DNA from 4 places in the Shewanella psychrotolerans genome. Region 3 is predicted to be linked to each of the others. Evidence: predicted binding sites of a transcription regulator. Region 3 holds the regulator's gene; each other region holds the start of a gene.
The links. The regulator FliA, encoded in region 3, starts transcription of late flagellar genes. The targets are predictions, from matches to a motif close to CTAAAGNTNNNNNNNNNNNNGCCGATA.

Region 1 (7,519 bases), 150 kb from region 3:
CTGCACCGGCAACGATTAGATCGTTAACGCACATGGCAACTAAATCAACACCAACACTGTCGTGTTTTTTGTAATCGATGGCCAGTCTAAGCTTGGTACCGACACCATCGGTGCCAGAAACAAGAACTGGATGTTTGTACTTAGTTGGCAGCTCACAAAGGGCACCAAAACCACCAAGGTTACCCATGACTTCTGGGCGGTGGGTACGTTTTACTGCAGATTTGATATTGTCTACAAGGGCATTGCCTGCGTCGATATCAACACCTGCGTCTTTATAGCTTAGCTGGGTAGGAGTGCTCACGGAGGATCCTCTCGGGTACATCGTTATTGGATTTTTATGCGGCGCTATTCTATCAGCTTGTGGACAGCCTCGAAAGTGATGATTTTGAATATTCAAACGGACTTAGGTCACGATTTGCCGTGTCTGTAAAACTTTATGTTTTCCATTGTGGACAAATCTACTAAAATCGGTGCAATTTGCTGGAAAAAACATAAAACATAGCATCAGGAGAAAACGATGAAAGTGGTCGAAGTTAAGCACCCTCTAGTACGTCATAAAATTGGATTAATGCGTGAAGGAGATATCAGTACTAAACGTTTTCGTGAGCTAGCGGCTGAAGTCGGTAGTCTACTTACCTATGAGGCGACTGCTGATTTTGAAACTGAAAAAGTCACCATTGAAGGTTGGAATGGTCCAGTTGAAGTCGAACAAATCAAGGGTAAAAAAGTGACTGTGGTGCCGATCCTACGCGCAGGCCTTGGTATGATGGATGGTGTGTTAGAGCATGTACCCAGTGCGCGTATCTCTGTAGTCGGTATCTATCGTGATGAAGAAACCTTAGAGCCTGTTCCCTATTTTGAGAAGCTTGCAAGTAATATGCATGAGCGTATCGCACTGGTTGTTGATCCTATGTTAGCGACTGGCGGCTCAATGATCTCAACTATTGATCTGTTAAAAGAACGTGGTTGTACTGCGATTAAAGCCCTTGTGTTGGTTGCTGCGCCAGAAGGGGTTGCTGCGCTTGAAAAAGCCCATCCTGACATCGAGCTATATACGGCATCAATTGATAAGTGTTTAAACGAGCAAGGCTATATTCTGCCAGGCCTTGGTGATGCTGGCGATAAAATATTTGGTACTAAGTAATTAGAGACTAAGTGGTTAGTTTTAAATTAATCATATATCGAAATAGGAAAGGGAGCCGATGGCTCCCTTTTTTGTGACGATTGGTTTTCTATAGCTTCGCTCTCTATAAAACCATGGCCGCTATCCAACCAAATACCAATAACGGAATGTTGTAATGGATAAAGGTTGGGATAACACTGTCTCTAATATGGTCGTGTTGGCCATCGGCATTAAGACCCGCTGTAGGACCAAGGGTTGAATCTGACGCTGGCGAACCCGCATCACCTAATGCTGCTGCCGTGCCGACTAGCGCAATCGTTGCAGGCACAGAGAAGCCAAAGTTAATCGCTAATGGAACATAGATAGTGGCGATAATTGGAATGGTTGAGAACGATGATCCGATCCCCATAGTGATAAGCAAGCCCACGAGTAACATCAAGAATGCAGCCAATGCTTTGTTATCACCGATAAGATCGGATAATGATGCAACTAAACTTCCTACATCTCCCGTCTCTTTTACTACGGCTGCAAACCCGGCTGCTGATATCATGATAAAGCCAATATTGGCCATCATGCGTACCCCTTGGTTAAAGATATCTTGATCGGCAACATGTTTAAGCGCGCCAGAAAAACTAAAAATAATAAAACCAATGAGCGCGCCAAATATCATCGAGTCGGTATAAAGCTGTACAACTAAGGTTGCCACGATTGCTAAAACAGCCACAAAGATATTACGACGATTAATCGTCTCTTCAGGCTCTGCGGCCAAAATCATCTGCTCTTTATACTCACGTGGTTTGCGGTAACTAATAAACACCGCAATAAATAAGCCCAATATCATGCCCAAAGCTGGGATAAGCATTGCTGAAGGGATCTGCTCACGTACCGCATTGAGATTATTGCTATTGAGATTAGCGAGCAAAATATCGTTAAGGAAAATGCCACCAAAGCCAATCGGTAAGATCATGTAGGTTGTCACTAAGCCAAACGTTAGTACGCAAGCGACTAAGCGACGATCCATTTTTAGCTTCGACATAACATGCAAAAGGGGCGGGATTAAAATCGGAATAAAAGCGATATGGATAGGCAAAATATTTTGTGACGAAACCGCCATGGCTAAAATCGCAATTAATAGCAACCAACGAACACGGTTAATATTGACGCTGCTTTGTTCCTTCCCTAGCTGAGATATCACTTTCTGAGAAATAAGCGTGGTTAGTCCAGAGTGAGAAAGCGCTACGGCAAATGCACCAAGTAGTGCATAACTTAGGGCTATTTGAGCGCCGCCACCAAGGCCAGTATTAAAGGCATCTACCGTGGCTTGTAGATCCATTCCGCCCACTAGGCCGGCTGCAAGAGCGCTAATGGTGAGGGCGATAACAACATTTACCCTTGCGAGACTTAATCCCAACATTAGGCAAACGGCGATAACAACTGCATTCATATTGATTCTTTTTTGATTAACTATCGTGTGATTGACGCTATTTTTGACTGCATCGTTTCACTTGTCCAGCCAATCGGCGTTTTATCTTAAAAAAAGGAGCAGATGTAACGTGTCTGTATTTAACTGTAATGCGTAAGTGTAAATACCAATACATTAGGCAAGGGTATAGAGCACAGTTAATGGGCAACTAGATGAAAATTTATTAAAAAAGGTGACAATGATCCCAAATAGCTTGTGTCCCGCTGACGACTGCCTATAATGCTTTTTAGTTCATAGTTATAAAGCTTTTTTCAATCCATAGATGGAGATATAAAATGAGTGTATTAGTAGGCCGTCCGGCTCCTGATTTTACTGCTGCAGCGGTTCTTGGTAATGGCGAAATCGTAGATAGCTTTAACCTAAGCGAAGCGATCAAAGGTAAGACTGCTGTAGTATTCTTCTACCCACTTGATTTCACTTTTGTTTGTCCATCTGAACTGATCGCATTTGATCACCGTATGGATGAGTTCAAGAAGCGTGGCGTAGAAGTTATCGGTGTTTCTATCGATTCTCAGTTCACTCACAACGCGTGGCGTAACACTCCAGTAGATAAAGGTGGTATTGGTCAAGTTCAATACACTCTTGTTGCTGACGTTAAGCACGAAATTTGTAAAGCATATGATGTTGAGCATCCAGAAGCTGGTGTTGCTTTCCGTGGTTCTTTCCTTATCGACAAAGAAGGTCAAGTTCGTCATCAAGTGGTTAATGATCTTCCATTAGGTCGTAACGTAGACGAAATGATCCGTATGGTTGACGCACTTCAGTTCCACGAAGAGCACGGTGATGTTTGTCCTGCAGGTTGGGAAAAAGGTGACAAAGGTATGGACGCAAGCCCAGAAGGCGTTGCTTCTTACCTAACTGACAACGCTGACTCTCTATAATCTTAAGATAATAGTTTGTAGCTAAAAAAGCCGCGAGGATCGCGGCTTTTTTGTTTTTGTTATATTAATGATGCACGTTGATACGGTTAAGGACCAAAACTATAGACTCGTAGGTATGACGTCGCATTAAAACATATTCAAGGAGTGATAAATGAATCCGATGGAGTTTGATGTTCCTGAAAAGGATAAACTTTCTTTTAGTCAGTACTACAAGCGCAATATTGCCCCAAAATGTGCATCCTATGAAAAGATGCGCTTAGATGCTGTCAAGCGATACAACGAACGAGCCAAAATTGCTAAACCCTTAGGCCAACTCGTCATCCCATTATTTCTCGTCGGATTTGCCGTGATGTATTATAGCTTAGCAGTGCTTGATGACGGCCAACTATTCACCATAAGTCTGCTCGGTACCATGACGGTATTTGCAATGATCGCAGGCGTTTATGTTTGGGCATGTGGCGAAGTGACTAAATTAAGCAAAGACATTTTTGGTGAGCTTTATCCTATTCTCATTCGTTATTTTGGTAAGGAATTTAAACTCAATCCGCCAAATTTGCCAGAGCTAGAAACGTACAAAGATTACGGTATTTTACCTAAATATGACCGTGGCTATTTTAAAGACTCCTTCAAAGGGAAGTATCAAGGCATTAAATTTTTGCTACGGGAATTAGGGTTGGATGTAAATGATGGTACTAATAACGATAATCAAACCCGATATAAAAATATTTTCAATGGCATATTAATTGAATTTGATATCTCTAAACGTTTTTCAGGTATTACCCTGATTAGCAAAGATAGAGGCATGTTCGGTAACAAATTGGATGCCTTCAAAAGTGATTTATCGCGGGTTAGACTCGAAGATGTGCGCTTTGAAAGAGAGTTTGAAGTGTACAGTAGCGATCAGGTTGAAGCACGTTACTTGCTCAATACCGCGACGATGGAACGCTTGCTCTCAATAGGGCGCTTCTATAATTCTGAACTGGAAGCTTGTTTTAAAGACGGAAAGTTACTGCTTAAAATAGCGAGTAGTCATGATTATTTCCAATCTAACCTAGATATCCAAAAAGAGTTAAGCTTTCAAGAAGATATTGAACAACTATTTAAAGAGTTAGAGGAGATTTTTGCGCTAATTAATACGCTAAAATTAAATCAATACACTGGGTTGTAAACGGTGCTTTAATATCGTTTCATTGTTAAAAGGGGGATGCGGTGCTATTGCGCTGCATCCCCTTTGATATTGTGATGAGGTAAATGGTTAAAGTGGCACTATCTAGAGTGCATTAACTGGATTTGATCATCGCGCTAACTTGAACAGCTATCTTGGCTTTCGCTCTGTTCTTCCATTGAATCGTCGGCATTATCAGAGCTAAGTGGCCAACCGCCTAAAGCTTTCCATTTGTTCACAATATGGCAAAACAGTTCCGCGGTACGTTCTGTATCGTAAAGCGCTGAATGTGCTTCCTTATTATCAAAATCAATTCCGGCTATAGAGCAGGCTTTAGCTAGTACCGTATGTCCTAGCGCTAGCCCTGATAGTGCTGCAGTATCAAAAGTGGCAAAGGGATGGAATGGCGTGCGTTTTAGGCCATTACGTTCAATCGCCTTAGTCACAAAGCCATGATCAAAAGCCGCGTTATGGGCAACAATGATACTACGATGGCAACCAGAGGCTTTCTGTGCTTTCTTCACCTCTTTAAATATTTCTAAAAAGGCTTCTTTTTCTGATACAGCACCACGCAGCGGGTTAGTTGGATCAATGCCGTTAAATGCGAGCGCTTCAGGCTCTAAATTAGCTCCTTCAAATGGTTCAATGTGATAGTGAAGTGTTTTATCGAGTCCTAACACTCCTTGCTCATCCATCTTTAATATGGTCACTGCAATTTCAAGCAACGCATCGGTCTGGGCATTAAAGCCAGCAGTTTCTACATCAATAACCACGGGGAAGTATCCCCTAAAGCGGTGGTTAAGTTTATTCGCGTCGCAAATATCACTCATCAAAATATCCAAATAGTTAGCAGGGGGCTATTATGAAGTATCTGGTGTTAACTTGTCATGTTTGATTGGCTAATATATAAGCTAAAGGAATATTAAAGCAGGCCGATAGGGTTTAGTAACACTATTAATATGAGTGATTGTCTATGTGGACTAGGGTGCTGTTTGTTGGAACATTATGGTTGAGCTTGGGGATGTCGACGACAGCTCACGGCGAATTACGTCATTATGTGGCATCACTTGAACAGTCTCAATGGCGCTTAAGCGACAATACACCGATTGTCTGCCGACTTGAACATGATATTCCTTCATATGGTAAGGCGGTGTTTACGAGTCGTGCGGGTAAGGACCATGACCTCAATTTCACCCTTGATATGTGGGTGAAACCTGACGAAGTAACACATGCCAAATTGATGAGTATGGCACCAGCTTGGCGCCCAGGTGTTTCATCGAAACCGATAACCGACTTGACCTATCAAAAGTACTTTAGTGGTGAAGTGCCCAAAAATGCGGCTTGGTCGATGCTTAATGAGTTAGAGAGAGGTATGCAGCCGACTTTCTATTATGCCGATTGGTATAACCGTTCAAGTAAAGTCGCGGTGGGATTATCGGCGGCTAATTTTGCTCGAAAGTATTCAGATTTTCGCTCTTGTCTTGCCAATCTCTTACCCTACAGTTTTGAAGATATTGCATTTACGGTACTGACTTATGAGTTTGGCGGTGCAGAGCTAACTCGCTATTCTAAGGCTCAAATCGCGAAGGTACAAGAATACTTATCCTACGATCCAGAGGTGGAGTTAGTGTTGATTGACGCTTATACCGATAGTTATGGTGGTCGTTCAGTCAATAAGAAAGTATCAGAAAAGCGAGCGGACTCGGTGAAAGAGTTATTTGTATCGGCGGGGATCCCGCAAGAGCGAATTCACACGCTTGGTCATGGTGAAAAACGCCACGTCGCATCCAATGCGACCATAGATGAACGTTCACGAAACAGGCGAGTCGTCATTAGGTTAAGTAAGCCTCTTTAGGTTTCTTACCTATCTTATCTCACTTAAACCCAGCTAATGCTGGGTTTATTATTTTTAGCGTTAATGTCATTGATTCGCACGGAGAGGGAAATTTGCAGGAGCTGAGAATTTATATAAAAAAAGCCCACTTAATCATTAAGTGGGCCGCAAATAATATATTGCAATCAACAAATTGAAGGAAGGAAGTCAAGCATAAGAACCAGGGATGAATTCACGTGTATAGCACATGACTTCGGAGTTCTTGTTTTCAAATCTACCTGAAGTAGACACCTCCTGAAAACAAGATGAATTATAGGATCAGACGTTTAAACCAGCAAACTAAAAAAATTACCCGTTTAGATTAGTAAAACTAATCCTTTGGAGGCGGCGTTTTTTTACTGGATTCACTAATTCCATGCCTTTGCGCGGAATTAGTCACATTTAGTGCATAACTTTACGATTTAATAAATTTATCTATGTTGGTTTTTTATTAACAATTGAGATGGATTAGTTTTAAATTGAATGTTTAGAGCCCATTGCACTGTTTTATTTTGCTTGTATAGTACGAGGTTATGGGCATTTGCTCGCACTTTGACGTCAAATAATAATTAGATCCCTAGGATGGCTACTGATGCTTCTTAAAACGATATTATCTAAGCAACACCTTTTTATTGCTGGACTCGGGCTTACGCTCGTTGGTTGTCAGTACAATGCATCGCAAGTTGATGTTCCACAAACAATCAGTACGCCAACAGGCGTGACAGAAACAATTCATGGTGTAGAGGTTGCCGATCCATATCGTTTTCTTGAAGAGGAAAGTGATGCGACCCATGCTTGGGTTAAGCAGCAGCAACAAGCTGGTCATGATTACCTCGCTCAGATAGAGAATAAGCAAGCTATTGTCGACCGTATTACCGAGTTGTGGAACTTTGAAAAAATTACCGCACCAGCAGAGCATGGCAGTAATACGTTTTACTATCGCAATGATGGCCTGCAAGCGCAGTCTGTTTTATATGTAAAAAATAAAGCAGGG
Region 2 (7,519 bases), 2.0 Mb from region 3:
TAATCGGTCTATTTTTGGCGTCATGGTTGAGAGTCACCTTGTTGAGGGACGTCAAGATTATGTTGAAGGTCAGCCATTATGTTATGGTCAAAGTATCACCGATGCTTGTATCGGTTGGGAAGATACAGAAAAGCTATTAGCGGTGCTGAGTAATAGTATTATTAAACGCAGAAGAGCTTTGTAACAAAGATAAAAGGAAGCGTAAGCTTCCTTTTATTAAATTAGCTTACAGTCGTTATATTAACTTCTGTTTTACCAAATATTCATTTGCTTTTGCGAGACTACCAAAAGACGATATCAAGTTGTTTTGCCCTTTTTGTTGAATTTCTGGGCTATTCGATTCTGTCATCATCCATACCCAAGTTTGTATTAACGGCAATGGTGGGTATTTTGCTTCAGATGATTGTGGCATATCGGCTTCCTTTAACTATATGGGGTTATTCCCGATGTCATACTCGCTAAGGTTAAGCAGCCTTAGCGACAAGTGCAGATTACCAAAATATATATAAAGAGATAACAACAATTCATCTCATTTGAGCATATTTGGTAAATTATTCACTCTATTCTAGTTCTTTTTTATCGTTTTTTACACAAAATGTAGAACTAAAGTGCTACTCGATATGTCTGGGGAATCTGTTTACTAGGAGTTGATTGTTGTTACTGACATATGATCACAGTTTGAGTTTTAGCTCAGCGTTAAAGTAAGTTATCTGTTCTTGGAATCACTAATGTTGAAAGTCACTGAAAGGACTAGTTTAAGGTCGAGGGCTGTACAGAGTTAAGCGTAATTAGTTTCTTGGTTTTAATCATATTAGACAACAAGATTAATCTCTTGTTTAGGTTAGTATTACCAATTAGGTAGGAGCTTGATTCAGAGTGACTAAGACACAGACACTCAAGTTGGGATAGGTTCAATTTTTCTAACTATTATCAGATGTAAGCCTTGGGGCGATCTGTATTTTGTTTTTTTACATGGAGTAATTATGCGCCCCACACTGTATTTTGATGGTCCAATTGATAAATTAAACTGGCATGTTCTTAAGTTGCTTTGGCCCTACTTATTAGAGTTTAAGGGACGAGTGGTGTTAGCTTTGCTATGTTTGGTTATCGCTAAGATAGCCAGCGTCGGGTTACCATTCATACTCAAGTCTTTAGTCGATACCTTAAGTGTTGCATCTACTGAGCAGATGATTAGTGTTCCTATTGCGCTTGTTGTTGCCTATGGCGGAATGCGTTTACTCAATACTGTGATTTCCGAGGTGAGAGATACGCTGTTTGGTCGTGTAACAGAGCGTGCGATTCGTCGTCTAGGCCTTTCCGTATTCGAGCACCTGCACAGGCTGGATTTAGCGTTTCATTTAGAGCGCCGAACAGGTGGTTTATCTCGTGATATCGAACGAGGCACTAGTGGCGTGAGTTTCTTAATGCGTTTTATGGTGTTTAATATTGTGCCAACTATGTTGGAGATAGCCTTAGTCGTGGGCATTTTGTTTTACAATTATGGGGTTCTTTTTGCGCTTATCACTTTAGGTGCGGTTACCGCTTATATTTTGTTTTCAGTTGTTGCGACAGAATGGCGTACTGAATTTGTTCGAGAGGCCGCACGCGCTGATTCGCAATCTAATACGCGAGCAATAGATAGTTTGTTGAACTACGAAACCGTAAAGTATTTTAATAATGAAACCTATGAATCTGAAAAGTATGACCAGACCTTAGAGGCTTGGGAGAGTGCTAAACGTAGCAACCGCTTATCCTTATTTGCATTAAATGCAGGCCAAGCGCTCATTATTTCGTTGGCAATGACGATGATGCTTGCTCTTGCCGCAAAACATGTGAGTGAAGGAGCTATGACCATTGGTGATTTTGTTCTCATTAATGCCTTCATGATGCAATTGTTTATGCCTCTTAATTTTTTAGGGTTTGTCTACCGAGAGATCCGAGGAGCCTTGGCTAATATTGAACGTATGTTCTCGTTGTTGGATAGAGAACCTAAAATCCAAGATAGCACTGATGCGAGCAGCCCAGAGATACTCCGAGGTGGGTTACGTTTTGACAATATCAGCTTTAATTATGATGGACGGATGATCCTCAATGATGTGAGTTTTGAATTACCGCCAGGGAAGAAAGTCGCCATTGTCGGCGATAGCGGCGCAGGTAAGTCGACGATAGTTAAATTACTGTTTCGTTTTTATGAGGCGCAGCAGGGATACATATGTATAGACAACTACAATATTTGCTCTTTAACCCAAAATGCCTTACGCCAAGCAATTGCGATAGTACCTCAAGATACCGTGCTATTTAACGATTCATTGCTTGAAAATATTCGTTATGGCTCACCTCATGCTTCTGATGAGGAGGTGAATAAGGCTATTAAAATGGCACATCTCTCAGGATTTATTGCACAACTTAATGATGGCTGGCATACCAAAGTCGGTGAGCGAGGTTTAAAGTTGTCAGGAGGAGAGAAGCAAAGAGTGGCAATTGCAAGGGCGATATTGAAGGGCTCTCCTTTATTGGTGTTTGACGAGGCAACCTCATCACTCGACAGTCATTCTGAGCAGGCAATACTTAAAGCGTTAAAAGAGATGGCTAAAGGACATACAAGTTTAGTGATCGCTCACAGGCTATCTACGGTAGTCGATGCCGATCAAATTTTAGTGTTAAGTCAGGGGAAGATTGTTGAGCGAGGAGATCATCATAGCTTGTTAAAAGCTGGGGGGGTGTATCACAAGCTATGGACCGTCCAGAATCAGCATCAATGATAATCTTATGTGCTTTATACCAATGAGCTGATCACTCAGCGAGGATGTAGGGAAGATGCAAGACCTTGTGGTTTGCAACGAGTGAAGGGCATACTTGTTCTAGGCTCAAACTCGTTAACACAGTATCAAAAGTACTATAACTCGCCTGTTAGGCGTGTTTTTACCTTCCGACTTATGCGTTGAGTGGTCTCACAAGGGAACAAGCACTCCATCATAAATTAGCTTTGAAGGAGTTGCCAAAAAACACGCTCAGTAGAACAATTTCTGATACTGATGAGTATAAATGCTGGTTAATTAAGTTCTTGTTCAGGTTGCAGCTGCATAATAAGTTGAAGGCAAAATGCAACGAGAATATATCGATGAAAAATATACCAATTCATGCGAGCATTGAGGGTCAGCACGCCACCGTAGATACTGACTGGTTAGCTATTATGGCTACATTAAAAAAGCGTGGCTTAGAGCAAGAAGAACTTATGTTGGTATACGCGCAATTAACTTCCTATCTGCGGGTGACAACCAGAGGACTGACTTTGTCAAAGATTGTTGGTGATACATCAATTGAAGGAGTAACGAGAGAGCCAAAGATATCTTCGCAGGATTTTATAGGTATGGTTAGCCCTTAGGCTGACTTGGAGGTATTAATCAGTCTCCAGCCATCACAAAGTAGGCTTAACTTCATGTTGTTTGGCTCATAAGGGGTTAGGCGAATTATTTCACCGCCTTTAAAGCAGATTGTTTCACCTTCGATCACGGTTAATCGGTCGCAATTTTGGCAGCTCACCGATAACGGTTTGCTTTTACTTCCCGATCCAAAAAATGAATCACTCACCAGTAGTTCTCCTTACTTTAAACCTTGGGCTAATAGCGCCCCCTATTCCATGCATTGCTAATGTAATAGAGTTTAGCCCATAAATCTAGGGCTATCTAGATTAATATTTAGCTACTCATTATTGTTGCTTGAACTTGCACCGTATTGGGTTCGGATCAAGCTTACTGCACCATTTTGGGGGATTGAGACAATGAATAAATTGTCATATTCGCCTTCTGATAACATTGGTATTTTCGGCCCCCCTAAAGCTTTTATTATCAGAGGAACCGTATTCGAGTGTCCCGCGATGATAATGTTGCCATCGTGCTGTTTCACTTTTGCTACGACTTGTTGAATATGTTGGTTAATATCGTTTGTCGCTGGCATTATTAGCAACGGAATTTTTTGCGCATTAGTGATTGGTTCCAAGGTTTCTTTTGTTCGCGCGAACTGAGTACTTATTGCGAGTGTTAGCTCCGTTTTTGCTAACGTTTTTGCAAGCTGTCTCGCTCTAATCTTCCCTGCTTCAGTAAGACTCGGATCTTGTCGTTCTGTCGATTTTTCAGCATGCCTAACTAAGATAACGCTTTTCGTTATAGCGTCCTGCGCGGCGGATGTCGCGCTAAAGCATAATGCTGCAATTATAAAAATACCAATCAGTCGCATTGTCGTGGCTTCATTACTATGGCAACTGTCGCAGTATACCCTAGTCTGGGGGGAAATTCGAATAATTGTGATGAATTTCACACTTTTGTCTAAAGCTGTTTGAAAAATGGTCGATAATAGAAGATGGGCGATCGGCTGTTATGTTGAGAGAGGAAGTTATGCAAATTCAAAATCACGGTGGGGCTGTATCTGAGGTTGCTCGTCAAAAATCAGAAACCACATCGAATCATGGGCAGCAGGTCTCTGAGGTTGCCAAAAATAAGACTGCTTTAGCTGCAAGTAAGCACTTGATGAATTCTGCTATCTTATCTGCTCAACAAGAAGTCAATTTGAGTTCAGGTAATGAGCCGATGCGCTTGCTATATAAAGCGGCTATTGAGGCGATAAATGAAGAGTTGGCACCTATTATGGGTGAGCGAGCAATCGAAACTGCCGCAGAACAAGGTGTTGATACTTCCCCTGAAGCAACTGCTGACCGTATTGTTAGCTTTGCGACTCAATTTTTTGCCATTCATCAAGAACAAAATCGTGGTATGTCGTTTGATGAGCAGCTCAGTTCCTTTATGGATGTTATTGGCGGTGCGATCGATCAGGGATTTGATGAAGCAAAAGACATTTTGTCTGGTCTCAAAGTTCTCGAGGGTGATATTGCAGATGGTGTCGAGCAAACCTACGGATTAGTGCAGGAAGGTTTGATGGCATTTCGAGACAGCTTTACTACAGATAAAGAGCCTGAGTAAAGATAGGTTTGTCTGCTTGCAATAATGAGCCGCTATTTAAAGGGAGTTTTTGTTATCTTGACTCTACGAGAAATAACCATCAATGATGGATATATTACCAGTTAAAATTAATTGATGAGGTGGATATATGTGGGGGGAGGCTAGAGTAGTAGAGCGTATAGATTGGAATGATCAACTATTTACTTTAAAGCTATCTGCTGATATCGGTGATTTTATTGCTGGGCAATTTATAAAATTGTCGCAACATATAGAAGGTAAGCGTGTGGCGCGCGCCTATTCGCTTGTTAATGCCCCATCAAGTGATTTTGTCGAAGTGCTGGCGATTAATGTTGAAGGTGGAATGCTGTCTCCAAACCTTCAAGCTTTGAAAGTCGGTGACAGAATTGATATTTCTACTAAAGCTGCAGGTTTTATGACGCTTGATGAATTACCTAATCAAGGGCGTCATTTATGGCTGTTCGCCACAGGTACTGCTGTAGGGCCGTTTATTTCAATGATGAGAACAGCACAACCTTGGAGTCGTTTTGAGAAAGTCATTTTGGTTTATGGTGTCCGGCATGCAGATGACCTGGCTTACTTTGAAGAACTGAAATCATTTAAGTCTCTGTATCCAGGACAGTTTGAATTGGTGACTTCGGTAACGAGAGAACCTTATGAAGGTGCAATTAATATGCGTATACCTCAAGGAATGCTCTCTGGTGTGATAGAAGCGCAAATAGGAGTCAAGCTCACAGCCGAAGATGCGCAGGTGATGATATGTGGTCATCCCGAGATGATTAAAGAGCTCAATCAATTGCTACTTGAGCGTGGGTTAGCGAAAAATTTACGTCGGGCACCAGGACAAATTACGGTTGAAAAGTATTGGTAGTTAAATCATGTTAGTCGGACAATAATATATCGATTATTGTTTTTGTTGGGTTTATGGCTATTTTACATTAATCATATGAATAGCATTTTTAAATTAGCAGTCTAACGCTATTTTTAATCTGATGATCGTCGTCCCTTCCGGTTAGATCCTCGGCGATTCTTTTCACCAAATACGCCGAATAATTCTTGCGTAACTCCGAAATCTAATCGTCTATCTTCATTGTATTTTCTTCTATCTTCATAATGAATATAACGGCAGCAACACTCTTCATTTTCACAGCCAGCTAGTGGCAGCCTAGGGGCTTCTTGAGAGAGATAGCGCTTGCCTTTTAATCCTTTTGCGCTAGCACACATGCCCGATTCATTCACAATTTCAACGCAGTGATAGGAGTGAGGGGTTGCTTTCCCCTCGTGAGTTGAGATCAATTCCTGCTCACTTGCAATCGGTGGTTGCTCACTAATTGGGCTATGACGAATTTTATCATGTTGATGGACCGTTTTCTTAGAGCGCCTTAATTTCCTTCGAGTAAATCTGTGTTTAAACATAAACATTAAGACGGTGACAGCTAACACCAGAGCAAATATTTTAATCAAGATATCGATACCGTTTGTTGCTTATTTTTAGCAAAGTCTAGTTTGAGACCTTTAAAGGAGCAAAATTTATACTAGATAGATTTTGGGGATTTTAGCTTGCCGTTTAACAATCGATTGATTAATCTACCCGTAATTGATAATCATTATCACCATTGTTGTGGGAGAGTATAAATGAAGTTTGTTAAAAGCTTGGCTGTTTTAGGATTAGCTTGTGTCACAACGTTAGTGAACGCGGCTGACACCTTAACCGTTTATTCCTATCGTCAGGCGTTTTTGATAGAACCTATTCTTGCCGACTTTACTAAAGAAACTGGCGTGAAGGTCAATGTCGTCTTTTCTAAAAACGGCATTGCTGAACGCGTTGCGCGAGAAGGGCGCTTATCTCCTGCAGATTTGATTTTGACATCAGATTTTTCTCGTTTAATGGAGTTAGTAGACAAAGAACTCGTGCAGCCTGTGAATAGTAAAACCTTGAATGACAATATTCCTCAGGCATTAAGATCGCCACAAAATGACTGGTATGCATTGACCAAGCGGGTGAGAAATGTCTATTCATCCAAAGAGCGGGTGGGACCAATAGCGATAGACTACGAAGATCTTGCTGATCCTAAGTTTAAAGGCAAAATTTGTACTCGTAGCGGCAAGCATCCTTACAATATCTCTTTAGTCGCGTCCATGATCGCACATCATGGAGAACAGGAAACCAAAGTATGGTTAGAAGGTGTCAAGGCAAACTTGGCTCGCAAGCCTCAGGGGAACGATCGCGCTCAGGTCAAGGCGGTTAAAGAGGGATTGTGCGACCTGGCCATTGGCAACAGTTATTACTTAGGTAAGATGCTGCAAGACCCTAATCAAGTCTCTTGGGCTGAGGCGGTAAGTATCAACTTTCCGAACCAAGAGAATCGAGGTTCCCATATCAATGTTTCTGGTATGGCTTTAGCGAAGCATGCTCCACACAAACAGAATGCAATAAAGTTAATGGAATATCTATCAAGTGATGCCGCGCAAAAGTCTTATGCCGAAGTCAATATGGAGTATCCAGTTAAGTTAAATGTGGCGCCGTCAAAACTTGTCTCGTCATG
Region 3 (7,519 bases):
TACCATGATCGACCGAGTTACGCACCAAGTGAACTAATGGATCGGCTAATGCTTCAACTAAATTTTTATCTAGATCGGTATCTTCACCGATCATCCTCAGATCGATCTCTTTGTTGAGACTTCGAGCCAAATCACGAACAACCCGAGGAAAACGTCCAAATACTTTTTTGATAGGCTGCATGCGCGTTTTCATCACCGCGCCTTGCAAATCCGCAGTGACTAAATCAAGGTTCGCCAACGCTTTGGACATATCTTCGTCATCACGAGAAATACCAAGGCTCAGTAAACGATTACGAACCAATACCAACTCTCCGACCATATTCATGATCTGATCTAACCTAGAAGTATCAACCCTAACGGTCGTTTCGGCTTGCGGCATATTGGCCGCCGGAGGTTTAGCAGCAGCCTTTTCTTTAACGACTGACGGTGCTTTAACTACAGGGGCTGCAACCTGAGCTTTAGGTGTAACTGGTACCGCTGGCTTATCAGCACTCGAAGGCGTTGCAGGAGCTTTTATTCCTGGCCCCGCTCCAGAGCCATGCAGCTCATCGAGTAGCTTTTCAAACTCATCATCACTTATTTCATCGGCATCTACTGGAGGTGCCGTGGGTTCTGGAACACTTGCAACCGGAGCGACTGGCGTTGTTGCAGCCTTAAAAGAGCCTGAACCATGAAGCTCATCGAGTAAGGATTCAAATTCATCATCAGTGATGTCGTCGCTGTTACTCGTCGAAACGCTGCTACTATCGTTCTCTGCAATAGAGGGACCTTTACCCGTTCCATGCAACGCATCAAGTAACGCTTCGAACTCGGACTCATCGATATCATCAATATCGCCTTCACCGCTAATTGAAGTCACGACAGGCGCATCAACCTCATCGAAAAGTTCGACACTTACATCTGGCTCAGGATCATCAAAAAGCTCAACTCCTGAGTCTTCAACGGCAGGAGGCTCTGTTGATTCACCGATTTCAGACGGTAAAGCGGCACCAGAACTCAATAACTTTAAGTTTGCTAGTAAATCCTCATCCGCAGGGCTTTGCTGCTGACCGGCCTGAGTTTCGGCAAACATTGAATTAATCGCATCAACCGCTTGTAAAATAATATCCATAAGCTCTGCCGTAACGCTTCGCTTACCGGTTCGCAAAAGGTCAAACGTGTTCTCTGCCTCATGGCAGACATCAACCATAGGGCTAAGGCTTAGGAAGCCGGCACCACCTTTTACGGTATGGAAACCACGAAAAATGGCATTGAGCAGTTCAGTATCATCTGGATTATTTTCCAGCATAACAAGCTGTTCAGATAAGAGTTCGAGTATTTCACCCGCCTCAATCAAAAAGTCCTGCAGTATCTCTTCATCAACATCAAAGGACATTAATATGACTCCTACTTAGAAACCCAGACTCGACAGTAAGTCATCGACTTCATCTTGTCCCGTCACGACATCATCACGCAATTCTGCGTTCATAATAGGACCTTCTGCTTCTACGTTTTTGTTTTTATTAACGGGCTTTTCTGATGCGGGTTGCTCACCAAACACCGTTAACATAGAAACTAAATTATTCTCAACCTCACGCACTAACTCAATGACTCGACGGATCATCTGCCCGGTAAGATCTTGGAAATCTTGTGCTAACAATATGTTATTTAACAATTCTCTTAAGCGGTTTGAATCCGATTCACTTCGTTCAATAAATTGCTGCACATCATGACAAAGGGTTTTGAACTCATGAAGTTCAAGATCTCGCTTCATTAGTCTTTCCCAAGATGGCTTAACGGCTTTTACATTCTGAGTTAAGGCATCTGCAAGGGGCAGAGACTCTTCTACAGCATCCATCGTCTTATTAGCTGCTTGTTCTGTCATGTCGATAACATAATTTAGACGTTCTTTCGCGTCTGGAATCTCACTATTTGCGAGTTCGACCAGACGGTCATCAACCTGAAAATCCACAATAGCGCTATGAAGTTGACGCGTTAAACGCCCTACTTCATCAAACAGCTCTTTTTGGATTGGACTAGCTATCTCTTTAATTATCTCATCAGCCTGCGCCTGTTCATTGGCTTCTAGCAACTCAACAAGTTGCTTAGCCTGCGCTAAACTAATCAGCCCTGAAGTATCTGCCTGCATAGCTAAACCTTGATTAACCGAGTCGTTCGAAAATTTTGTCTAACTTCTCTTTCAATGTCGCTGCAGTAAAAGGTTTCACGACATAACCATTAACACCGGCCTGCGCCGCGGCAATGATCTGTTCCCTTTTTGCTTCCGCAGTTACCATCAATACTGGAATATGTTTGAGGTCATCGTCAGCACGAATTGCCTTCAACAAATCAATCCCTTGCATACCGGGCATATTCCAATCGGTAACGACAAAGTCAAAATCACCTTTTTGTAGCATAGGCAATGCCGTCGAACCGTCATCTGCTTCCTGAGTGTTGTTAAAACCCAAGTCTCTTAACAAGTTCTTGATGATACGCCTCATTGTTGAAAAATCGTCAACGACGAGAATCTTCATATTCTTGTCCAAGGTTTCCTCCGCGGAGCTGCTTTTATATTGCTCATGTAATCGTTATATTTGGGTCCAGTGCTTAAGTTTAGCTTTAAGTCTTAGCATTGCCTGACTGAGTATCTGGCTAACACGAGACTCACTAACATCAAGAACCGCACCAATTTCTTTTAAATTTAACGCTTCGTCATAATATAACGACAAAACTAAACCATCTCTTTCTGGTAACAATTTGATGGCTTCAACCAAGGCTGCGTGAAATTGATCTTCAGCTAATGCCTCAAAAGCATCATCTTGATGTCCATCGTCTTGACTAACTACATCGACCGATACACCAAGATCTTCAATTCCAACTACTTTTCCAACTGATACATCATTAAGAATATGATGGTACTCATCGAGTGACATATCAAGTCGATCTGCAATTTCATTATCTTTTGCATCTCGTCCTAGCTCTTGTTCAAGCTCGTCAATGACTTGGGCAACTCGCCTTTGGTTTCGATGAACAGAGCGAGGAACCCAGTCTCCACGCCGAATTTCATCAAGCATGGAGCCTCTAATTCGAATGCCAGCAAAGGTTTCAAACTTAGCTCCTTTACTACCATCAAATTTAGTTGACGCCTCTAACAATCCCATCATACCAGCTTGAATTAAATCATCTAATTGAACAGAAGCTGGCAAACGGGCTAATAAATGGTGAGCAATCCTTTTAACCAACGGTGCATACTGTTCAACGATAGACGTTTTATTATCTAAACAAGTATACGCAGCGGCTTTACTCACTCGCTCGATCCTCTTGATATTCAGGACGTTGCACTAGACGCTCAACAAAGAACTCTAAGTGCCCACCAGGCTGTTGTGGTATGGGCCAACTAATAATCTTATTAGCTAACCCGTGATATGCAATTGATGCAGGCGATTTAGGAAACGCTTCTACTATCAATTTTTGTTTACGAACAGATTTACGAAGATTTTCGTCAAATGGAATCGTCGCTACCAACTCTAACGCTACATCGAGGAAACGATCCGTTACTTTGCTAAGTTTAGCAAATAACTCCATACCTTCCCGCAAACTTCTAACCATATTGGCAACTATTTTAAATCTAAACACGCCGTGTTCTCGACTTAAAATTTTAATTAGCGCATAAGCATCGGTAATAGAGGTAGGCTCATCGCACACGACAATCAACACATCTTGCGCTGCGCGTGAAAAGCTCAACACCATATCTGAAATCCCTGCGGCTGTATCAACGACTAAGATATCAAATTGAGTCCGCATCTCGCTAAAGGCGCGAATAAGGCCAGCGTGTTGCGCTTGCGTCAACTCGACCATCGCTTGCGTGCCTGAAGTCGCAGGAATAATTCCTATTCCTTTAGGACCTCGAACGATAATATCATCGAGATCGGCATCACCGGAAAGAACATGAGACAGATTACGTTCGGCCCTTAAGCCTAACATCACGTCAACATTCGCCAAGCCAAGGTCAGCATCGAGAACAAGCACACGCTTGCCTTTCTCTGCTAACGAGACCGCAGTGTTGATGGATACGCTAGTTTTACCTACGCCACCTTTACCACCCGTTACGGCGATTACTTTTACTTTTTCGTTATATGGTTGATTCATCATACGTAAACCGCTTGCTTGATCCCGACTCATTGTTTTACTCAAATGCGTAGGCCTGCTCATGAGACCTTTCAATATTTCTGATTGGTTGCTCTTTCTTATCTAGTACTGAAAGCGCTTGGTTTGCCAATGCTAGTGTATCTGCAACCTGCATATCTTCTGGAACTCTTTGTCCATCAGTAACATAACTTAATGGTAACCCACTTTGGATCAATACACTTAACGCTGGAGCTAATGCGACAGACTCATCCAGCTTGGTTAATATCGCTCCCGATAGCGGTATTCTAGTGAACTGTTTTACTGAATCTTCAAGCACCCTTCTTTGACTTGTAGATGACAGTACCAGATAACTGCGTATAGGTAATCTGCTATTTGCAGTTAAATTATCTAGTTGCTGAAACAATCGCACATCTCGCTGTCCCATTCCTGCCGTATCTATCAATACTAGCTTGCGATTACGAAACTGATAAAGTATTTGTTCCAACTCATTTAAATCATGAGCCTGCTTTACAGGACACCCCATTATTTTGCCATAGGTTGCCAGTTGCTCAAAGGCTCCAATGCGATAATGATCGGTTGTTATCAATGCAACTTGATCTGAACCATGATGTGCAGCGAATCTTGCGGCTAATTTTGCGACACTTGTCGTTTTTCCAACACCTGTTGGACCAACAAACGCAACCACGCCCCCTTGACGAACAATATCATCCCCTTGATTGTCTAACATGTTTGCTAGACTTCTTGGTAATGTTTTGATTAATTCTGCGGGTGGGTAATGCTCACTTAAATTTGAAAGCTTACTGGCGACTTCGGGTGAAAACTCAGCATCAAGCAAGCGACTCTCTAACATGGCACCGACAGGATCGAGACGACTCTTCTGCTCAGTGATAAGAGAGGTCACTTGATGAGTCAGCAAGTTACGCAAAGAGGCCAACTCTTCGCGCATTGAGTCTAATTCGGCACTGACTGGTGCTGATTTTTCTTTCTTATGATTATAGTTAGACTTGGCTTCATCGAGACGAGGCATCTTAGGTTCATCGTGAGGTGCTTGTAACCCTTTTGCCCATGCAGGCATATCGAACTCTTCATTACTGCGATTTATCTGTTGATTAACGCGACTTTGTTGACGCTCAAGCAAAGCTTGTAATGAATCCGCTACCGGTGCAGATTGTTTTTTTGACTCCGCTTTTATCGGTTGACGGCCGATAGACACTTTTTCTTCTGCAAGATCTAAAAACGTTGAGGCAGCATTATTCGAGGAAGGTTTAGTTGCCGCTGACTTGGGTTCGTCATAATCAACTGCCGCAACAATTTCGATGCCACCAGTGACTTTTTTGTTAGACATAATGACCGCATCTGAACCTAAAACTTCTTTTACTTGGGCCAGAGCCGAGCGCATATCTTTTGCTAAAAAACGTTTAATTTTCACCTAAATACCCTCTACTGGCCTACCGCAGAAACGATACGGATTTGTTTTTCATCAGGTACCTCTTGGTAAGAGATCACCCGTAAATTTGGAATGGTATGTTTAACAAATCGAGACAGTGTCGAACGTAACATACCAGAGGTCAGTAATATCGCTGGCTGACCCACCATCTCTTGGCGTTGGGATGCATCAAGTAACGACTTTTGCATCCGTTCAGCGAGACTAGGTTCAATATTTGGCCCTTCGCCTCCCGTAGCCTGCATTGACTGATGCAACATCTGTTCCAGTTCTGGCGCCAAAGTAATGACAGGAATTTCCAGCTCCGGCCCGCTTATTTCTTGCACTATCATGCGTTTTAAGGCAATACGTACTGCAGCAGTCAAAACTTCAGTGTCATTACTCTTAGGACCGTACTCTAATAGGGTTTGCACTATGGTCTTAAGGTCGCGTATAGATACCCCTTCATTAAGCAGGTTCTGCATCACTTTCACCACAGTGCCAAGCGGCATCACATCTGGAATGAAGCCTGCCACTAGCTTAGGAGAATGTTTAGCTAGCATATCCATAAGCTGTTGAACCTCTTCATAACCAAGTAGTTTAGATGCATTATTGGTCAGCAGTTGGCTCAAATGTGTTGCAACGACAGTGGCGGCATCGACAACGGTATAGCCTAAGGTTTGCGCATGTTCTCTAAGCTCTGGCGCAATCCAAACCGCCTCTAAACCAAATGCTGGGTCAGTTGTTTCAACACCATCGAGTTTACCGTAGACTTGGCCAGGATTAATCGCTAGCTCACAATCATGACGAATTTCTGCTTCACCCGATGCAACACCCATTAACGAAATACGGTAAGTATTTGGTGACAAATCTAAGTTGTCGCGAATATGTACCGCAGGAACCAAGAAACCCAGTTCCTGAGACAGCTTTTTACGTACCCCTTTAATACGGCCTAACAACTCTCCACCTTGGCCTTTATCTACCAGTGGAATCAGCCGATAACCCACCTCTAAACCTATGGTATCGACATGCTGTACATCGTCCCAACTAAGCTCTTTTGGTTTGGCATCACCAGCAGGCGTGGGTGATGTTTTAGCGAGCTCTAACGCTCGTTGACGGTCTTTATTTTGCTTGTTATGAATAAAATACGCACCACCTGCCGTTGCTAGACCAAAGGTTAGAAATGCAAAGTGCGGCATGCCTGGCACAATCCCCATAATAAGCAAAACACCGGCGGCAATAGATAGTGACTTTGGATTATCAAACATTTGGCTCATCACCATCTGTCCCATATCGCCAGATTCATTCTGCCGAGTGACCATCAAGGCCGCTGCAATTGACAGCAGTAGCCCAGGGATCTGCGCAACAAGGCCATCACCAATCGTCAATAGGGTATAAATTTCTACCGCTGTCGAAAAATCCAACCCATGTTGGGCCATACCGATAACAAAGCCACCTAAGATATTGATAACCAAAATCATGATACCGGCGATAGCATCACCCTTAACAAACTTAGAAGCACCGTCCATTGCGCCATAAAAATCGGCTTCTTTAGTCACCTCAGCCCGGCGAATACGAGCTTGATCTTGATTAAGTACCCCAGCGTTTAAATCGGCATCAATTGCCATTTGCTTACCAGGCATAGCATCCAAGGTAAAACGCGCACTCACTTCCGAGATACGTCCTGCCCCCTTTGTGACGACAGCAAAGTTAATGATGATCAAAATCAAGAACACGACCAGACCCACAGCATAGTTGCCGCCAATCACCACAGAGCCAAACGCCTCAATCACTTTACCCGCAGCATCACCACCATTATGGCCTTCAAGCAGTACAATTCGAGTCGAGGCGACGTTGAGCGCTAAACGCAGCAGGGTAGCGACTAAGAGCACGGTAGGAAATGCAGCAAAATCGAGGGGACGATCAGAATAGATAGCAACCAGTAACACCACCAGTGCTAGCGCAATA
Region 4 (7,519 bases), 2.1 Mb from region 3:
TATGGATAGCCAACGTGCTTTGAGTTTAAAGAGCGCTGAGCTTTTCGAGCTTGAATTAGAAAGTGGCGCCGTGCTGCGCAGTAAAACCATATTACTCGCTACAGGTGCTCGTTGGCGTGAAATGAACGTACCCGGTGAGCAAGAATATCGCGGAAAAGGTGTGGCTTACTGTCCGCATTGTGATGGCCCGCTGTTTAAAGGGAAGCGAGTTGCGGTGATTGGTGGCGGTAACTCAGGTATTGAAGCTGCGATAGATTTAGCCAATATCGTTGAACATGTCACTGTGCTAGAGTTTGACAGTAAATTACGCGCTGACGAAGTATTACAGCGTAAAGCTGCGTCCATGGGCAATATTAAAATTATTACTCAGGCGATGACCACTGAAGTAACGGGTGATGGTGCCCGCGTTAATGGGCTAAATTATACAGACAGAGCGACAGGTGAAAGTCATCACGTTGAGCTAGCCGGTATCTTTGTGCAGATAGGTTTAATACCCAATGCAGAGTGGTTAAAAGAGACGCTTGAACTGACTAATAGAGGTGAAGTTATCGTTGATGGTAAAGGTGAAACATCACTACCTGGTGTGTTTGCTGCCGGGGATGTCACTAACTCGGCTTATAAGCAGATCATCATCGCAATGGGAAGCGGCGCTACCGCATCCTTAGGGGCGTTCGATTATCTAATTCGCCACAGCGAGTCGACCGAGACGATTGCTGCTTAAAGCGGTATAGATTAAGTTGATCACAGCCAGCTATATGCTGGCTGTTTTTTATTTGACCATATAATTTAGCTAAGATATTGAGTAAATTTATATTTTATTAGCTAATCTGAGCAGTTTTTCTAGGTGTGAACAATTATATACCCAAAAGCTTCGATGAGGCTGTTATATCAATCAGTAAAGGAAAGTGATCGACTCTGCGTGTTTTTTTGGTAACTCATTCAAGGCGAATGAATGATGTAATGCTTGGCTCTCCTATGAGGCCATTCAACGCAGAACTCGCAAGGTAAAACCACGCTTAACAGGCGATTTTTAGCACTTTTGATGCAGTGTTAACGAGTTTGATCCGAGTTCAACTGTGCGCTTCACTCGTTGCAAACAACAAGGTTTTGTGTGTTCCCGATATACTTAAGACATTCCCTCCATCCCTGGAGGTCGGGTGTTGTGAATGTCTTTAATGCACGATGATATGGGTATAGAAGATAGGGTAATGCATGGAGCCGTTACCGAGGCACAATTAAAAACCTTACCTCGATCGATTAAGTGGATGGCGTTGCTATCGATATTTTTTCTGACTAAGCTGTTGTATTAATATTGTGACCACTATTACCAACAGGTTGTGCACTAGGGGCTGCATCCACCGCCTCTATCAATTGTAGTGCAATCTCTCCCTCAGCCTGTTGTTGCTCTTTAGCAAGTTGAGCCACTTTCACACCAACACTTCCGTTGCTTAGGTTGGGTTGAAGATTACTTGTTCCAACTGTTACTGCCATAATTACCGCCTTAAATTGATGTATGTCTGTTACATAAGTAGGGTGACACGTCTTAACTATAGTATTATCGGCTCTGTTTGGTAAAACCTTAGGGTGAACTTTTAATCGAACGTGTTCACCCAATAAAAGGTCTTATTAGCTGTTTTTAGTCACCAGTTTTCTGGTTAGCGTCACGACAAAAGTTAAACCGATTGAGGCTGCTATCAAGCCCACCGCTAGGGTGACATTTTGTAGCGCCGTTGGGTCAACTGCTAATGTGCCGCCTAGGCCAATCATCATAATGCCAGACATCAATTTTAGGGTTTGCCCCTCTTTTTCAGTGAGTTTACGTTTGCCTAGGGTCGCACTAAACGCAATAACAATAGCCGCAAGCGGGATCACGTAAACGACATTATAAAACACCAAATACATGTAACGTTCCACAGCTGGCAGTTCATGCATAGATAGAACGCTGGTGTAAATCATTGGGAAGCCTGCAGTACATAATAGCTCGTATGCATTAGCAAGAATGGCTAATACCACAGTGCCGGCTATCATCGCGGCCATACTGCTAGCACTCGTGAGTTTGCCCATTCGTTTTATCAAACCCGTTCTATTTTCGGCAGACATTGATAAGGTGACTTCACCTTTGGTAAAGAAATAGTCCTTAATATTAAGCGTTCCTGCGATTAATGCCATTAGCCCTGCGCCTAGGATTATTAATCCCCCATCACTGCCTGCGCCGAGTAACTCAAAAATATTGAGCCAAGCGATCATAAATAAGAAGTAGATAAAGCCAGAGAAAAAGACAAATATCCCGCCAACGATCAACATGCGACTGCGGCTTTTGGCGTTAACCATAATGGATAGTAAAAACAGCAATACAAAGAAGGCGCATGGATTAAATGCATCGACTCCAGCAAGCACGACAGTAAGCACTGGAAGCGAAAGTGTTTCTGGTGCAATCACCCCAATAAGCGGTAATTCAATTGGTTGTACATTGCTAACCTGAGTTTCGTCGCTGTTGCTCAAGCCTAAATCACAGGTGCCTTCTTCTGCGCTTTCACTACAAGTGGCAAATAATGGGGATGCATCATCGGTAGAAGTATTAACGGACGTAACACCTGTGTCTGCTTCATCGATTTTTCCACCCAATGAGCGGTAGCATGTCTTGAGACTTTGTAAAATATACTCACCAGTAACCGCTTGGCTACTGTAGCCTACAGTAGCCTTTTCGCATGATGCTATATAGGGAACTGAACGTGCAGGCACCTTAGTTTCAGTGGCTATTTGCTGCCATTTATCCATGGTTCCTTCTGCTGAAACCATATAGGACTCAAGCTCAATCCAAGGATATTTTTCAGGTAGTGCATCGATGAAAGGATGAGCCTCTGCACAATGAGGACAGGTCTTAGACCAGAAGAAGTACAATTTTATTTTTAGCTGGCCTTGCGCATCTACATAATGCCAGGTACTTGTCGCTGGGTTTGGACTGTCAGCTGCCTGACTAAATGATGGGATTGTACTAAAGAGTATTAACAAACATAGAATCAGGGGTCTTAACATATTCCCTCCCCGGGAAGTGTTTACCAAATCAAGAGCATGATGACAAAGGCGTAAATCCTCTAGCAACAGTTTACTGTGCAAAAAAGGGGAGTTTAAGTTTATGTTCTCGATTTGCTATGGAAATCTTGAAATGTACGCAAAGTGTTAACCAGCACTGCTTTTTGCCTGCTGAAATAACACATGTATCGATTTTTGATTTAGCCAAAGTAGCTTAACACTATTCAAGATTGTGAAGATTTTGGTTTGCGTCTGCGACAATCGTTTGCTCATGTTCTGGTTGGCACCAATGTATGCTCAATGTGCGAGAGTCTGTGTTACTCGCGGTGAGGATACGAGTGACGACGGGTTGGTTATAGTCAGATTGTGATAAATAGTTTCGGACACGCTCGATACGGCGATTCGCTAACCACATATCATACTGTCTCAGTTTCTTATCTGTTTGGCCTTTGAATACGGGGAACTCTAACAGCAAGTAGCCATTGTCAGACTGAGTCTTTTCTATTAACTGCTGTAATTGTTTTGTATGTTTATTAGCAAAGTACGAACTATTTTTTTCAAACGGAATATCGCCAAAATTTATGTTTTGTGGGCAATAAGCACTCGCTTGTAGGGGAAACAGAAATGGCACAACCACTATTAGCTGACGCTTCACAGTGAACACCTCCAATGTGTTTTATAAAGTAAAAATCTAAACCTCGGACGCAACTTAGGCCTTTTTCGCTTGAAAATCAATCATGTTTTTGCTCGCTACTGGTCAAATGTAATGACAAAGCGATGCTATTTTTCTAGCGTCATAATCTAGTCGGATACTATCTTAATGGTTTTGCGTAGTAATTTGATTAAGTCTATGTATAAATGACAATTTATTGACTTTAGATTTCTATAAATAAAATGTTTGATAAATTTTCACTTTGTTTCGTCATTGCAGTAAACTGACTAAAGGTTGTGTGCAATTAAATAATGGTAAAGTCAAAATGAGTCAAGATAGTCAGCGTGATCCTCTCTCTTTGGAAAATCAGGTTTGTTTCTCGTTATATAGTGCGGCGAACGCTATGGTGCGTGCCTATAGACCTTTACTTGAACGTTTGGATTTAACCTATTCCCAGTATCTAGCGATGTTAGTGTTATGGCAACATCAGGGAATTAGCGTGAAAACACTTGGTGAAAAGCTGCATCTGGATTCTGGGACGCTAACTCCACTGCTTAAACGACTCGAAGCAAAGGGATTGGTCAACCGAGGCAGAAGTGAACTCGATGAAAGAGTAAGGGTTCTGCACCTTACCGATAAAGGGGCGTTGTTGAGAGAGCAGGCTGTAGAGGTTCCATTGCAAATGCGTTGTAAATTAGGTGGCGAACCCGAAGAGTTTGCCCAGTTAAAGCAACTTTGTGATAAGGCTTACCGCTACCTAGATAACGCTGATAAACCTGATAAGAACTGAATTTCGCAATAAGTGTGTAACCAGAGGACGCAGTATGGACGCTGTTGATGTAGTGATAATAGGCGCCGGTATTACGGGTGTCGGCATTGCCCAGTGTGCGCAAGCTGCTGGCTATCGTGTTCTCGTATTAGAAAAAGAGGGGATCGGAGAGAAAACCTCTGCTAATTCTAGTAAGCTAATTCATGGCGGTTTACGTTATTTAGAGACAGGGCAACTTAGTCTTGTGCGACAGTCTTTGGCTCAGCGCAAGGCATTATTAACTTTAGCGCCAAACTTGGTTAAGCCTGTGCCTTTTTATATTCCTATTTATCAAGGGAGTAAGCGAGGTCCGTTAGCAATACGTGCGGGTTTAAGTCTTTATGCGATGTTAAGTGAATTTGATACTTTGGGGCAGTTTAAATCTGTCGACGCTAAAGAGTGGACTTCACTGGGATTAAAGCTTGAGGGATTGCGTGCAGTGTTTCGCTATTGGGATGCGCAAACAGATGATCATGCCTTAACCTTAGCCGTAGCAAAAAGTGCCAAAGCCTTAGGTGCAACTATTGAAATTAACGTCGATATTAAACACATCACTCATAACGCTGAAGGCTGTATCTTGGATTATCAATGTCAGCAACAAACCAAACAGATCTTCGCTAAAAGTGTCATCAATGCTACCGGTCCTTGGGTTAATCAGACACTAGATCTAGTGTCACCCGCAATCTCTAAGGTCAACATAGAGTTAGTGCAGGGGAGTCATCTGGTGCTCGATATTCTGCCGCCAAGTGGGATTTTGTACCTTGAATCGATTTATGACAAACGCGTGGTGTTTGTGATCCCTTGGCATGGTAAGACTATGGTTGGCACCACAGAAACCCCAATCTCGACAATAGAAGATGCTGGAATAACTCGTGCCGAAACCGACTATTTACTGGGTATTTTTGCCCACTATTTTCCACATCTCGCCGATAGTAATCAATTAGATAAAAAGATAGTCGGTCGTTATTGTGGTATTAGGGTGCTGCCAAAGCTAAGTGGCGAGGCATTTGACCTTCCAAGAGAGACTTTGATGAGTAGCCAAGAAACTCACCCACATCTGTTAACTATTTATGGCGGTAAGTTAACCACTTTTCGCCATACTGCAGAGGTGGCAGTCACCTGGATTGCTGAGCAGTTAGGGGCGAGACCAATTAAAGCTGACATTAATTCACTGACTTTGGATTAAGGGCTATTGTATGAATCTAACTCTGCAGTGTTTAATAAATCCCAGTGATGGGATGATTTTTTACCGTAAAAGGGCTAAAGTGTAGCGCCTTTTTTATCCCGTTTAGCGAGTCCAGTTTTCGTGAAGTGTGCTTATTTCGATGCCAAGCAGTGCCTATCTTGTCGCAATATTGAGATGCCGTTGTCGGCGCAGTTAGCGGCAAAGTCAGCAGTACTAGGTGAGCTTTTTGCCGACATCTCCGTTGAGCAATGGTTGCCACCAATATCAGGTCCAGAGAGCGGATTTCGCAATAAGGCGAAAATGGTGGTGCTTGGCGCCGCGCATCAACCTATTTTAGGTTTAGTTAGCCCAAGTGGTCAGCCTGTTAGCTTGTGCGACTGTTCGCTTTATCCCCCAGAGATGCAGCAGTTGTTGCATCGACTCGAACGCTTCGTACGCCAAGCTGGGATCCCGCCTTATCGCGTTGATAAACAAAAAGGCGAACTTAAGTATATCTTGCTGACGCGCAGTCAAGTGCGTGGTGAGTATATGCTGAGGTTTGTACTGCGTTCGACAACCGCGATTGAGCGCATCGAGCGGGAACTATCGACATTACTCTCTGAATATCCGCAGATAAAAGTGGTGTCAGTTAATCTGCAACCCGTTCACATGGCTATTTTGGAAGGTGACGAGGAGATCTTTCTGAGTGAAGCAACACGGTTAGAGGAGCGCTTCAATGATGTGCCTCTCTTTATTCGCCCTAAAAGTTTTTTCCAGACTCATCCAGAGATTGCCGAAAAACTGTATCAAACCGCTCGTGAATGGACTGCGCAATTACAACCTAGTGCGATTTGGGATCTGTTTTGTGGTGTGGGTGGTTTTGGCTTGCATTGCGCATCAAAGCAGATAGCACTAACGGGTATTGAAATTGAGCCTGAAGCCATCGCTTGTGCCAAGATGTCAGCAGCGGCAATGGGGCTTAAAAATGTGCAATTTACTGCACTTGATTCTACCGAATTTGCTCGTGGTGGCGATGCCCAAGATAAACCCGATCTGATTATTGTTAATCCTCCAAGAAGGGGAATTGGCGAAGCGCTTTGTCATTCACTTAGTCAATTTGCCCCTAAGGCTATCTTATATTCAAGTTGTAATCCGTACTCCTTGGCTAAAGATCTACAACAGATCAATGGTTACCGAATCACTAAGGTACAACTTTTTGATATGTTTCCTCATACGGACCATTTCGAAGTACTAGTCATGTTACAACGTGAGATCTAATCCTGCTTGATACCAAAGAGGCATTGACCAAAGTCTGTCATTAAGCTGTCACGCAGCAGTAATAATCTATCGGCTCTATTGGATAAAAGGATGCGATGGTGTTGGCGATTTTTTGGCAGTTTTTTCTATTAGGCTTGATGAGTTTCGGTGGTCCTGCTGCTCATATCGGTTATTTTAAAAAACGTTTCGTCGATGAATTAAATTGGCTCGATGCCAATACCTATGCCAGTTTTGTCGCGTTAAGCCAGGTGATCCCAGGGCCTGGCTCTAGTCAGGTAGGATTTGCCATTGGCTACCATAGATTTGGCTTACTTGGCGGTATAGCGGCGTTTTTAGGGTTTACTTCTCCCTCCTTTGTGTTGCTGTTCTCTCTGGCTGTTTCCAGTGATCCTTGGCTCAATGAAAGTTGGTTTAATGGTTTGATCCATGGGCTGAAGTTGATGGCCGTAGTGGTTGTTTTTGATGCCGTCCTATCTATGTATAATCAGTTTTGTCGTAAACTAATAACTCGGATAATAATGATGTTGGCGGCTATTATCTCGTTATCGATTTCAACTCTTTGGAGTCAGCTGGGCATATTGTT

Region 1: the regulator FliA is predicted to act here: its motif matches at 5,564-5,590, upstream of K0I62_RS12130 (flagellar protein MotY).
Region 2: the regulator FliA is predicted to act here: its motif matches at 4,326-4,352, upstream of K0I62_RS03975 (DUF5610 domain-containing protein).
Region 4: the regulator FliA is predicted to act here: its motif matches at 1,557-1,583, upstream of K0I62_RS03715 (cytoplasmic protein).

What each region holds. Positions count from the first base shown of each region.
Region 1 is NZ_CP080419.1:2,762,432-2,769,950, reverse strand. Features, by position in the region: gene purM (phosphoribosylformylglycinamidine cyclo-ligase) at 1-301, opposite strand, end outside; gene upp (uracil phosphoribosyltransferase) at 518-1,144, shown strand; gene K0I62_RS12150 (Na+/H+ antiporter family protein) at 1,248-2,567, opposite strand; gene K0I62_RS12145 (peroxiredoxin) at 2,882-3,487, shown strand; gene K0I62_RS12140 (DUF3137 domain-containing protein) at 3,639-4,655, shown strand; gene rnt (ribonuclease T) at 4,790-5,482, opposite strand; gene K0I62_RS12130 (flagellar protein MotY) at 5,626-6,507, shown strand; gene K0I62_RS12125 (prolyl oligopeptidase family serine peptidase) at 7,118-7,519, shown strand, end outside.
Region 2 is NZ_CP080419.1:897,698-905,216, forward strand. Features, by position in the region: gene aroG (3-deoxy-7-phosphoheptulonate synthase AroG) at 1-184, shown strand, start outside; gene K0I62_RS03950 (hypothetical protein) at 236-412, opposite strand; gene K0I62_RS03955 (ABCB family ABC transporter ATP-binding protein/permease) at 984-2,762, shown strand; gene K0I62_RS03960 (hypothetical protein) at 3,122-3,385, shown strand; gene K0I62_RS03965 (hypothetical protein) at 3,382-3,591, opposite strand; gene K0I62_RS03970 (phosphoglycerate mutase family protein) at 3,703-4,236, opposite strand; gene K0I62_RS03975 (DUF5610 domain-containing protein) at 4,395-4,976, shown strand; gene K0I62_RS03980 (ferredoxin--NADP reductase) at 5,104-5,844, shown strand; gene K0I62_RS03985 (hypothetical protein) at 5,958-6,437, opposite strand; gene K0I62_RS03990 (Fe(3+) ABC transporter substrate-binding protein) at 6,609-7,519, shown strand, end outside.
Region 3 is NZ_CP080419.1:2,912,084-2,919,602, forward strand. Features, by position in the region: gene K0I62_RS12885 (chemotaxis protein CheA) at 1-1,375, opposite strand, end outside; gene K0I62_RS12890 (protein phosphatase CheZ) at 1,391-2,128, opposite strand; gene cheY (chemotaxis response regulator CheY) at 2,142-2,525, opposite strand; gene K0I62_RS12900 (RNA polymerase sigma factor FliA) at 2,568-3,287, opposite strand; gene K0I62_RS12905 (MinD/ParA family protein) at 3,280-4,161, opposite strand; gene flhF (flagellar biosynthesis GTPase FlhF) at 4,166-5,557, opposite strand; gene flhA (flagellar biosynthesis protein FlhA) at 5,569-7,519, opposite strand, start outside.
Region 4 is NZ_CP080419.1:840,797-848,315, forward strand. Features, by position in the region: gene ahpF (alkyl hydroperoxide reductase subunit F) at 1-721, shown strand, start outside; gene K0I62_RS03715 (cytoplasmic protein) at 1,294-1,491, opposite strand; gene K0I62_RS03720 (cytochrome C biosynthesis protein) at 1,627-3,036, opposite strand; gene K0I62_RS03725 (OmpA family protein) at 3,254-3,688, opposite strand; gene ohrR (transcriptional regulator OhrR) at 4,011-4,475, shown strand; gene K0I62_RS03735 (glycerol-3-phosphate dehydrogenase/oxidase) at 4,510-5,679, shown strand; gene rlmC (23S rRNA (uracil(747)-C(5))-methyltransferase RlmC) at 5,800-6,936, shown strand; gene chrA (chromate efflux transporter) at 7,035-7,519, shown strand, end outside.